DNA from 3 places in the Enterococcus gallinarum genome. Region 1 is predicted to be linked to each of the others. Evidence: predicted binding sites of a transcription regulator. Region 1 holds the regulator's gene; each other region holds the start of a gene.
The links. Region 1 encodes NrdR, which represses ribonucleotide reductase genes. Its sites were predicted from a motif close to ACACNATATATNGTGT; they were not measured.

Region 1 (3,289 bases):
CAGATGTTTTTCCGTAGACTTGACCTAGAACTTGCCGTTTGCCAGAAGTCGGCCAGATCATCCCAATGATCAGTTGTAATAAAAGTGTTTTGCCAGCACCATTTAATCCTAAAAGTGCCCAATGCTGATTTTTAGCAATTTGCCAGTTGATGTCTTGCAACAAAACAGTTTGCTTGCGAACCAACTGGATGTCTTCAAAATTTAAGATGTCCATAAACTGCTCCTTGTCAAAGAATATTCTGAAAATTTGATTCAGTATACCATATCTTTAAATGAAGCGCATACGTATCTTTTGTCAATCGAAGAAATTCTTGCTATGCTAATAAAAAAGGAGGAATCATCATGGGATCATTGAAAGACGAAAAAGATGTAATTGTTGGTTCTGCAAAAGAAAAAATTGGTGAATGGATCAATAATGAAAAAATGGAACAAGAAGGAAAAGAACAGGCAAATGAAGCAAAAGCCAAAAAAGATCACCGTCAACAACAGGTAGACGAAATTGAGGATCGGCATGATGAATTAGATGCTCAACCAGGTGATAAAACATCAGAAACACTTGGTCGGGACCGATTGTTAAACGAAAATGAAGACACAGATGCTGCAAAGATCTCTTCAACCGAACGACGGGATGCTGATCATTTGAAACATTATACAGGAATCGAAGAAAAACTCTAGACAGGATCTGGAGTTTTTTTATGATAAACCATATTCGTCAATCAATATAAATAGATAAAAAAGAAGGAAATCCTGTTTTAAAAGGTATCAATAATTCCACTTTGACAAGAAAAGGATGCTGTCTGCGGACAATGATTGACAACCCCTGAAGGAAAAACTATAATAGCCAATGACTTTCCATAAAAAAAAGGGAAGTCCAGGAGGTGGTCAACAAATGCTGAATTCTGCATTGTCCTTGACTGTGGTCAGAGGAATTTATCAGTAATATCTTTTGTTTTTTCATTAAAGAGAGGATCGATATCTATTATGACCACCATTGAACCCTATCAATTTCATTTCATCAAACATCAAGTCCAACAATTAGTTCGGACTTATCAGTCTGTTAATGATCGCCATACGATTCGCACAGTTGAAATGTTAACTGAAGAAGCCATTCAACCATTTTTTTCTGAGGAGGACAAAGAAGCACAGTCTCTGATTCGTCAATTTTTTGATTCATCTTTGACGATGTCAAAGAGCTTGACCATTCTTGAAGCACTAAAAAAGAATGTCCGACCTTTTCAAGTGCCTTCAGTCAAACAAACAGAGAAACTGTTTCGTAAAGTAAAAAAATTAAAAGTACCTGATTTTTCCCAAACAGACCTTCGTGATTATACGTATTTGGCTTGGGATGACATCGGCAGTCAAAGTAAATTTATGATCGTAAATACTCAAAAAGGCTACCAAGGAATCTATGGTCATTTATCTACAGAAGTAAAAAAAGGAATCTGTCCTTTATGTCAGCATGAGTCTACTGTCTCCATGTTTTTATCGTTGACAAAAAGTGGTGGCGATGGAACATACACCAAACGAGGAAATTACATTTGTCGCGACAGTGAGCAATGCAACCAACAAATGGAACAACGGGAAACTCTGGATGAGTTTGTGTCACTGTTACAAATGAGATAAGGAGGAGAACGACAGAATTGATTCTGTCGTTTTTCTTTTGTGGCTAAAAAAACAACCGTCACATTATTTAAATTTGTAATATTTCTTTCGCTTGAAAGACTTTACCTATTAGATAAAAGAATTTCATGTTATAATTAAGCATATAAATCATCGCTGTCTCGCCATCATTCGAGACACGGAAGAGAGAACGGGGTGGAACTATGCAATGTCCAAAATGTCATCATAACAATTCTCGAGTGATTGATAGCCGCCAAGCCGACGATGGTCGCGTGATTCGCCGCCGCCGCGAATGTGAAAACTGTGGTTATCGATTTACCACATTTGAACGAATTGAAGAAGCACCATTATTAGTTATTAAGAAAAATGGCGCTCGTGAAGAATTTAATCGTGAAAAGATATTAAGAGGGTTGATACGCTCTGCTGAAAAAAGACCCGTTACAATGGAACAAATGGAAAAAATTGTTGATCATGTGGAGAATCGTGTGCGAGCACTAGGTGAAAATGAAGTTTCGACAACGATGATTGGCGAATATGTCATGGAAGATCTAGTCGACTTAGATGAGATTGCTTACATTCGGTTTGCTAGTGTCTACCGCCAATTCAAAGATATGTCAGTCTTCTTAAAAGAATTGCAGGACATCGTTGAAAAGGCAAAAGAACCAAGTGATCCGCAAGAAACAGCAGACAATCAAGAGGAATAGGAGGTCCCTGAATGGTGGGCAACATATTACCAAATCAATTGTATCGTGTCTTCAAAAGTCGTCCACTAACAACTGAAGGGAAGGATGCGCTGATTCATCTTTATCAGCCAATCATCGAAAGTGATGCCTTAGCACTCTATCTGACACTGACTGCGGATCAGCAGGATCCGCAAGAAAGTGAGTTTATTCATCTAGATATTTTGAATGCGATGAATGTAGGGTTACAGCGTTTTATTCAAGCACGAAATAAGTTAGAAGGAATCGGCTTACTCAAAACGTTTGAAAAAGAAGATGACGAGTTAGGAATCACATTTTTGTATCACCTGCAAGAGCCAGTTCATGCGAGCGATTTCTTTCAAGATGAACTCTATAGTTTCTTATTGCTTAACCATGTTGGAGAGCGAAAGTTTCGACAACTTGTTTCGTTGTTCCAACCAGCAAAATGGCAAGCAGAAGGCTATCAAGAAGTTACGGCTTCTTTTATGGATGCTTATCGCTTGGATACACAACAATTTGCAGCCAATGAAGAGGAATTACAGGAAGTCAATGGCAAATTCCAAGACACTCAAAGCAGACTGGTGTTAGATGAACAACAACTAGATTGGGATTTTCTTCTTTATGAAGCTCAACGTCGCTACATCCGTGCAGACAATTTCGATAAAGATTTTCGGCAAAAACTACTCCTATACCATTCATTATACGGCTATGATGTGATGGAGCTGTTGGATCTGATGACAGATTCGGTTTCTTTAACTACTGGGAAAATCGATCAGAAGGCATTAGAACAATTGATTTTACAAAAAACACGGACGCGTTTTACCAAAACTGTAAATAAAGTGGATCCCACTTCAGATGAAGAGATCCGACGATTTAATACATTAAAACAAAATGGGTATAGTGATAACGATCTAGCATTGATCCGCGAAAGTGAGAATAATGCGCCGATGGCATTCTTGAAAGCAATC
Region 2 (3,289 bases), 470 kb from region 1:
GTTCTACTCGGTAAACAAGCGCATCTTTGACGATTTGCAGACGCTGCTCCAGAAGAGACCAGAATTTGTCGCGATCTCCGTTAGCTTCTAGGGCAATGCGGGGAATATTCAATGTTACGACCCCGAGGTTCATCCGTCCTACATTGACTTCTTCGCCATGTTCATCTTTCCAGCCTTGCAAGAAAGAACGGCAGCCCATCGGTACTTTGAAACTACCCGTCAATTCAATCAACTTGTCATAATTCAAGACATCTGGATACATCCGTTTCGTTGCGCATTCCAGAGCCAATTCTTTGATGTCGTAGTTTGGATCTGTGGGTTCCAGATTTACGCCGCGTTTGATACTGAAAATCAGCTTCGGAAAGATTGCTGTCCGTTTTTCGCTGCCAAGTCCGTTGATCCGGATCTGTAAGATTGCACGTTGGATTTCTCGCTCAAACCAGTTTGTTCCCAGACCAAAGCCTAAGGAAGTGAAAGGTGTCTGTCCATTTGAAGTAAACAAAGTATTGATCTCATATTCCAAACTTTGCATCGCATCGTAAATGTCTTTTCTTGTCTTGTTCTTCGCGTAAGCTTCTTGGCGATCCTCGCCGTCGATCCATTCACGCGCATCTTGCAAGTGTTTTTGATAGTTCAATTCAGCAAAAGGTGCAAGTAATTCATCCGTCCGGTCTGCAGAACAACCGCCATATTGACTAGATGCCACATTGGCAATGATTTGAGAGATCTGAGCTGTCGCCGTTTGAATCGATTTTGGTGATTCGACTTCTGCGTTTCCGATTTTGAAACCATTGTTCAGCATGCCTTTGAAATCGATTAGACAGCAGTTAGTCATCGGAGTATAAGGATGATAATCTAAATCATGATAATGGATATCACCTTTTTGATGGGCGTTCGCCACATGAGGGGGCAGCATTTTCAAGCCGATGGATTTCCCTACGATCCCTGCAGTCAAGTCTCTTTGAGTATTGAAGACATTGCTGTCTTTATTGGCATTTTCGTTGACCACTGTTTGATCTTTATTCATTAATTTATTGATCGTAAAGTTGATATCCGTCGCTTTGCTGCGTTCAAAATCGCGACGTGTCCGATAGTTGATATACTCTTCGGCCAATGCATATTCATTTTTTGCTAATAAAATATGCTCAACGATGTTTTGGATTTCATAAATTTTAACGTTTTTGGTAAACCGTTCGGCGATCTCATGATCGATTCCTTCTACGATTTCTAAAATCCGTTCATGATCGAGGGGAGATAGTTCTCCTTTAACTTTTCTTTGGGCTTTTACTAATGCATCGTAAATTTTTTGGTCATCGAAATCTACTAAGCGACCATCACGTTTCACGATCTTCAATTGGGTTAATTGAGGATGGCTACCCCCGCTTTGTTCAGTATTTCTCTTTAAGTCCATCATTACTATCACTCCTTATCTTCTCCAATATCATAAAACAAAATATGGTTTTCGGCAACTATATATAGTGGCTTTTATTCGCTAAATAATTCATTATGCACAATATGTAGTGTATATTCAAAAGCGGTTTTCAATAAAAACTTGATGATAACAAGGACTTGCATGTTTCACGTTTCACAAAATGAATAAAAATTGTAAAAAATTTTTATGTGTAAAAACGAAGCAGGGGCGATAGAGAAGAAAATATGCTACCATAAAGAAAATATGAAGAAAAGTAGAAATAGATCAAGGAGAATTTGCATGAAAAAAATGATCGATGTGAAGCACCTGACAAAAACCTATGGAACCCGCTTCAATCAAACCAAAGTCCTAGACAATCTTTCTTTTTCCGTTGATCAAGGGGAATTTGTGGGGATCATGGGACCAAGTGGTGCTGGAAAGACGACACTGATGAATATCCTTTCCTCCATCTTACGTCCGAGTCTAGGTTCTGTTGCAATCGGAGGACAAGAAATCACCCGCTTGTCAGAAAATGAGCTAAGCGATTTTCGCCGAAAAGAAATCGGCTTTATTTTTCAAGATTTTAATTTACTAGACACGTTGACTGCCAAAGACAACATTATCTTACCACTGGCGATCGACCGTCTTTCGGTCAATGAAGTTGACCGGCGATTGGCACATCTGGCGAACTTATTGGGAATCGCTCATTTGTTAGACCGCTACCCAGAAGAACTATCGGTCGGTCAAAAGCAACGGGTGGCCGCCGCCAGAGCAATCATCAGCCGTCCTTCCGTGTTGTTTGCAGATGAACCCACGGGATCCTTAGACTCAAAAGCGGCGACAGAGCTGTTGCGTTATTTAGCTGAAATCAATCTGCAAGAAGATATGACGATTCTCATGGTGACCCACGATCCTTTCACTGCAAGTTATTGCAATCGGATTTTGTTTATTAGAGATGGTGTCTTTTTTGCAGAGGTAGTCAAAAAAGGGTCCCGCAAAGAGTTTTTCGAAAAAATCATCGATATGCAAGCGACGATTGGAGGCGGGGATCGCCATGCTCTATAAAATTGGCTGGCGCAGTTTTTTGCAGCAGTTTCGCAATTATGTCGTTTACTTTGTGTGCATGATGACGGCAGTCATGATTTTTTATTCATTTAGTGCTATGATGAATGACCGTTTGCTGACTCAACGAGTGCAGCAAGACATTCGCATCGATGGCGTATTAGGTTTTGGTAGTACGATCGTTGCTGTTGTGGTGCTTTTTTTTATGCTAAGTGCCAATCATTTCTTCTTGAATCAACGGCAAAAAGAGATCAGTGTTTATCAGCTCCTGGGTTTGCGCAGAGCAAAGTTAAGCTGGCTGCTGCTGAGAGAAACGTTCCTCCTAAATCTTTTTTCCCTTGTTGTGGGCATTTTCATGGGGATTATATTTTCGAAATTTTTCTCAATGATCTTGATTCGAGTGATGGGACTATCCATCACTAGTCATTTTTTTAATTCGCCTCGTTCGATTTTGACTACCGTGTGGGTATTTTTGCTTGCCATGGTAGTTTTGAGTGGTCAAGTGGTTTTGTTTGTCTGGCAGAATCCTTTGATTGATCTAGCGAAGAACAACTATACACTGCCAGTGAGCAAAATGAAGTGTCGCCCATTTCGGATGGCAATGGGGATCATCGGTTTGCTTCTGTTAGGGATCGGCTATTACTTAGCTCTGACGCTACGAACGACACTGGAGCGCTATATTAATTATACAGAAGATTATACTGCTGTTTTATGGATTCCATTGCTGATTTTATTTTGCTGTATCACAGCGACGTATTTGTTCTTTGACTGCACATTGCCAATGTTGTTGCATGTCTTAACGCTCCCCCGCAAAAA
Region 3 (3,289 bases), 1.3 Mb from region 1:
GGATTGATCGTTGACCAAGAACAAGCATTAGTGATTGCAGCGGGGTTAGGTCTAGTGATTGACTGAAGCATCACTTGATTCTGCGCCAGAGTGCAATCAACATCCATCCTGACAAGACTAAACTGATCAGCAGAGCGATTCCCCAGCCAAACACGGTATTCGTGAAGGGCAATGGAACGTTCATGCCAAAGAAGCTGGTAACGATCGATGGTACCGTCAGCAACAACGACCAAACAGTCAGGAATTTCATCGTGTCGTTCAAGTTGTTGTTCAACAAATTATTGTACGTACCTGACAATTGTTCCAGAATTTGAAACGCTAACTGAGTCATTTCAACGGCTTGTTTCGCTTCGATCAGTGCATCATCCAACTGCTCTTTTTCATTGTCGTCCATTAAACGAAAGAATGACAAAGCTTTGATCTGTTCTAATAAAACGGCATTTTGTTTCGTTGCCGAAACCAGATAAACGAGTCCGATCTCCAAGTCAGACATTTCCAACAAATTTTTATTGGTGGTCTTTTCCCGCAGCCGTTGATTGAGATGCACGCGATCGCTATTGACTTCTTCGACTAAAGGAAAAAAAGTTCCTGAGATCAAAAAAAGACTATTAAAAAGAAAATGAATCGGTGTTTGCAAAGGATTTTGCACGAGTATCCGTTCCATCATCGGAATCACATATTGGGTATTTCTCGAAGAAAAAGTAAACAGCCGATCTTTTTTTAAGATAAACGTCATCGGACTTGTTTCAAAATGATTGTCTTTCTTTTCTTGTTGAGGTACGTTGAACACCAACAACAATGCTTGGTCATCAGTATCGAACTCCACACGGGCACGTTCATTCTTGTCTAATGAGTAAGTTAACATCTCATCAGTCAACTGGTGCTGTCTTTGTAAACGCGCAATACTGCTACTGTCTTGTTGATCCACTTGAATCCATTCATAACGGCCATTGTAAAATCGTTTTTTTTCCACTGGTTTCCCTCCACACGTTACATGTTCGCTTTCTTCTATTATAAAAGAAAACAGCTGGAATCCCCACTTTTATGGGCTGGACTCCAGCTGTTGCTTTATTTGCGCACTTTTGCCAGTGCTTCGTCGACCATCGCTAATACCTTTTGGGCTGCTTCTGGATCTTCAACAAAGTTGAATTGATCGCCGTCGATTTGGATTTTTGGACTTTCTTGGTATTCTTCATACCATTGATCATACCGCAGATTCAATTCTTGATAATAGTCATACAAGGTAGGATCAAAGGATAACTGTTCATATTCCCGTCCCCGTTTATTGATCCGTTCTAACATAGTTTCAAAAGAAACCCGAATATGGACCAATAAATCTGGATGTTTTTTATGAGCTGCATAAGGCAATTCTTCCAACATGTTGGCCAATAAATCATCATAAACCCGAACTTCTGTATCCGTTGCTCGTCCTAAATCAGCATTCAAATGGAAAAGCAGTGAATCTTCATAAATGGATCGATCCAATACATTATTATCATCATTCAATGCTTTTTTGATACTATCAAAACGTTTATTCAAAAAATAAATCTGCAATAAAAAAGCATATTTATTTGGATCGGCATAAAACAACGGCAGCACTTCATTATCATCGATTGACTCATAAAATGCTTGACTGCCTAAATGATCAGCTAACAATGCAGTTAAACTTGATTTTCCTGCGCCGATAGTTCCTGCTAATACGATCACGCTCATATCCCCCAACTCACTCATCACTAAATATTGTATGTTTCATTTGCGTAATCAACTATACACTACTAGATATTGTATCGTCAACCCAGCGCTTTTGAAGCATAAAAACAAAAAATTTTCAATAAAAGTTTAAATATTTTCAGTTTTTTACGATTTCTTTTTCGGAATGCTTAACGAAACAGCCTTCTTCTAGTAAAATAAGAAAGAATCTTTTATTCGTTTTTCTGCGAACTTTTCTGTTCTAACGGAAAAACAAGGATCTATGATGAAATCACTAGTAATTATTAAGTAGATTGCAGCTTAGTTTAAAAGAATGACTCACAGGATCAAAGGGGAACCTTTATTTTTTTGCCTGCTGCTTCCTCTGAGACATTCTTTTGACTTCTGCTGCAGTTCTAAGAGAAATGAGGATAATGAATGTCACTCGGTACTGGCATAGCTACAGGGAAAATCATATTAATGGGTGAACATTCGGTCGTCTATGGTGAACCCGCCATCGCTTTTCCATTTGCTGGCGCAAAGGTCCACGTGACGATCACTGCCAGCCTAACGAATGATTTAACCTCCAATTATTACCACGGCCCACTAGAAGAAGCTCCTTCGCATTTAAAAAATGTGAAAGAACTTCTTCATCGCTTGCAGCAAGACCATCAAACCGGTCCCTTTTCTGTTTCGATCGTTAGTACAATCCCTTCAGAACGAGGAATGGGTTCAAGTGCGGCAGTTGCAGTTGCGTTGACTCGGGCCTTTTTTGATTGGCAGCACAAAGAGTTAAAAAAAGAACGGCTATTGGATTATGTCGATTTTTCTGAGAAAATCGCGCATGGAAATCCTAGCGGTATTGATGCTGCAGCAACAAGCGGCAACGAGGCGATCTACTTTACCAAAGGGCAGCCGATTACTTCTTTTCCATTGACGATCGATGGCTTTTTGTTAGTCGCCGATACAGGGATCAAAGGTCAGACCCGCACAGCTGTCAAAAGCGTCGCGCATCTGTTTGAAACGCAAAAACACCAAACGAGTCAGGCTATCAGCCGCTTAGGTTCTTTAGCAAAGACCGCTAAAGAAGCTATCTTACATAATCAGCTGACGCAGCTAGGTCAGGCAATGACCCACGCACATGAGACCCTCCGGCAACTAGGTGTCAGCAATCAAAACCTGGACGATCTCGTGTCACTGGCATTAGCCAACGGCGCTTTTGGCGCAAAGCTGACGGGCGGTGGCCGCGGTGGCTGTATGATCGCTTTGACTCAAACAAAAACACAGGCTGAAGTGATCAGCCGTATTTTATTGTCCAATGGCGCCCATGCCACTTGGATTCAAGGATTAGGAGCTTACGAACATGTATAAAGGAAAGGCGCGAGCCTACACGAATATTGCTTTGATCAAATATTGGGGCAAGGAGAACGAAACACTGATCTTGCCAATGAATAACAGCTTATCTTTGACGTTAGATGCTTTCTATACAGAAACCTCTGTTACCTTTTCAGAGGAATATACTCAAGACCGTTTTTTCCTGGATGACAAACAGCAGAGTGAGGCTGCAACGAAGAAAATCTCCGCTTTTTTGGATCTTGTA

Region 2: the regulator NrdR is predicted to act here: its motif matches at 1,467-1,482, upstream of nrdD (anaerobic ribonucleoside-triphosphate reductase).
Region 3: the regulator NrdR is predicted to act here: its motif matches at 1,773-1,788, upstream of HED61_RS00865 (deoxynucleoside kinase).

What each region holds. Positions count from the first base shown of each region.
Region 1 covers NZ_CP050816.1:2,304,807-2,308,095, reverse strand. Annotated here, with positions in the region: gene HED61_RS11470 (ABC transporter ATP-binding protein) at 1-214, opposite strand, end outside; gene HED61_RS11465 (CsbD family protein) at 343-675, shown strand; gene HED61_RS11460 (FusB/FusC family EF-G-binding protein) at 982-1,623, shown strand; gene nrdR (transcriptional regulator NrdR) at 1,824-2,324, shown strand; gene HED61_RS11450 (replication initiation and membrane attachment family protein) at 2,339-3,289, shown strand, end outside.
Region 2 covers NZ_CP050816.1:1,834,232-1,837,520, forward strand. Annotated here, with positions in the region: gene nrdD (anaerobic ribonucleoside-triphosphate reductase) at 1-1,414, opposite strand, end outside; gene HED61_RS09060 (ABC transporter ATP-binding protein) at 1,712-2,476, shown strand; gene HED61_RS09065 (FtsX-like permease family protein) at 2,466-3,289, shown strand, end outside.
Region 3 covers NZ_CP050816.1:190,071-193,359, forward strand. Annotated here, with positions in the region: gene HED61_RS00855 (pentapeptide repeat-containing protein) at 1-66, shown strand, start outside; gene HED61_RS00860 (magnesium transporter CorA family protein) at 71-973, opposite strand; gene HED61_RS00865 (deoxynucleoside kinase) at 1,069-1,713, opposite strand; gene mvk (mevalonate kinase) at 2,128-3,060, shown strand; gene mvaD (diphosphomevalonate decarboxylase) at 3,053-3,289, shown strand, end outside.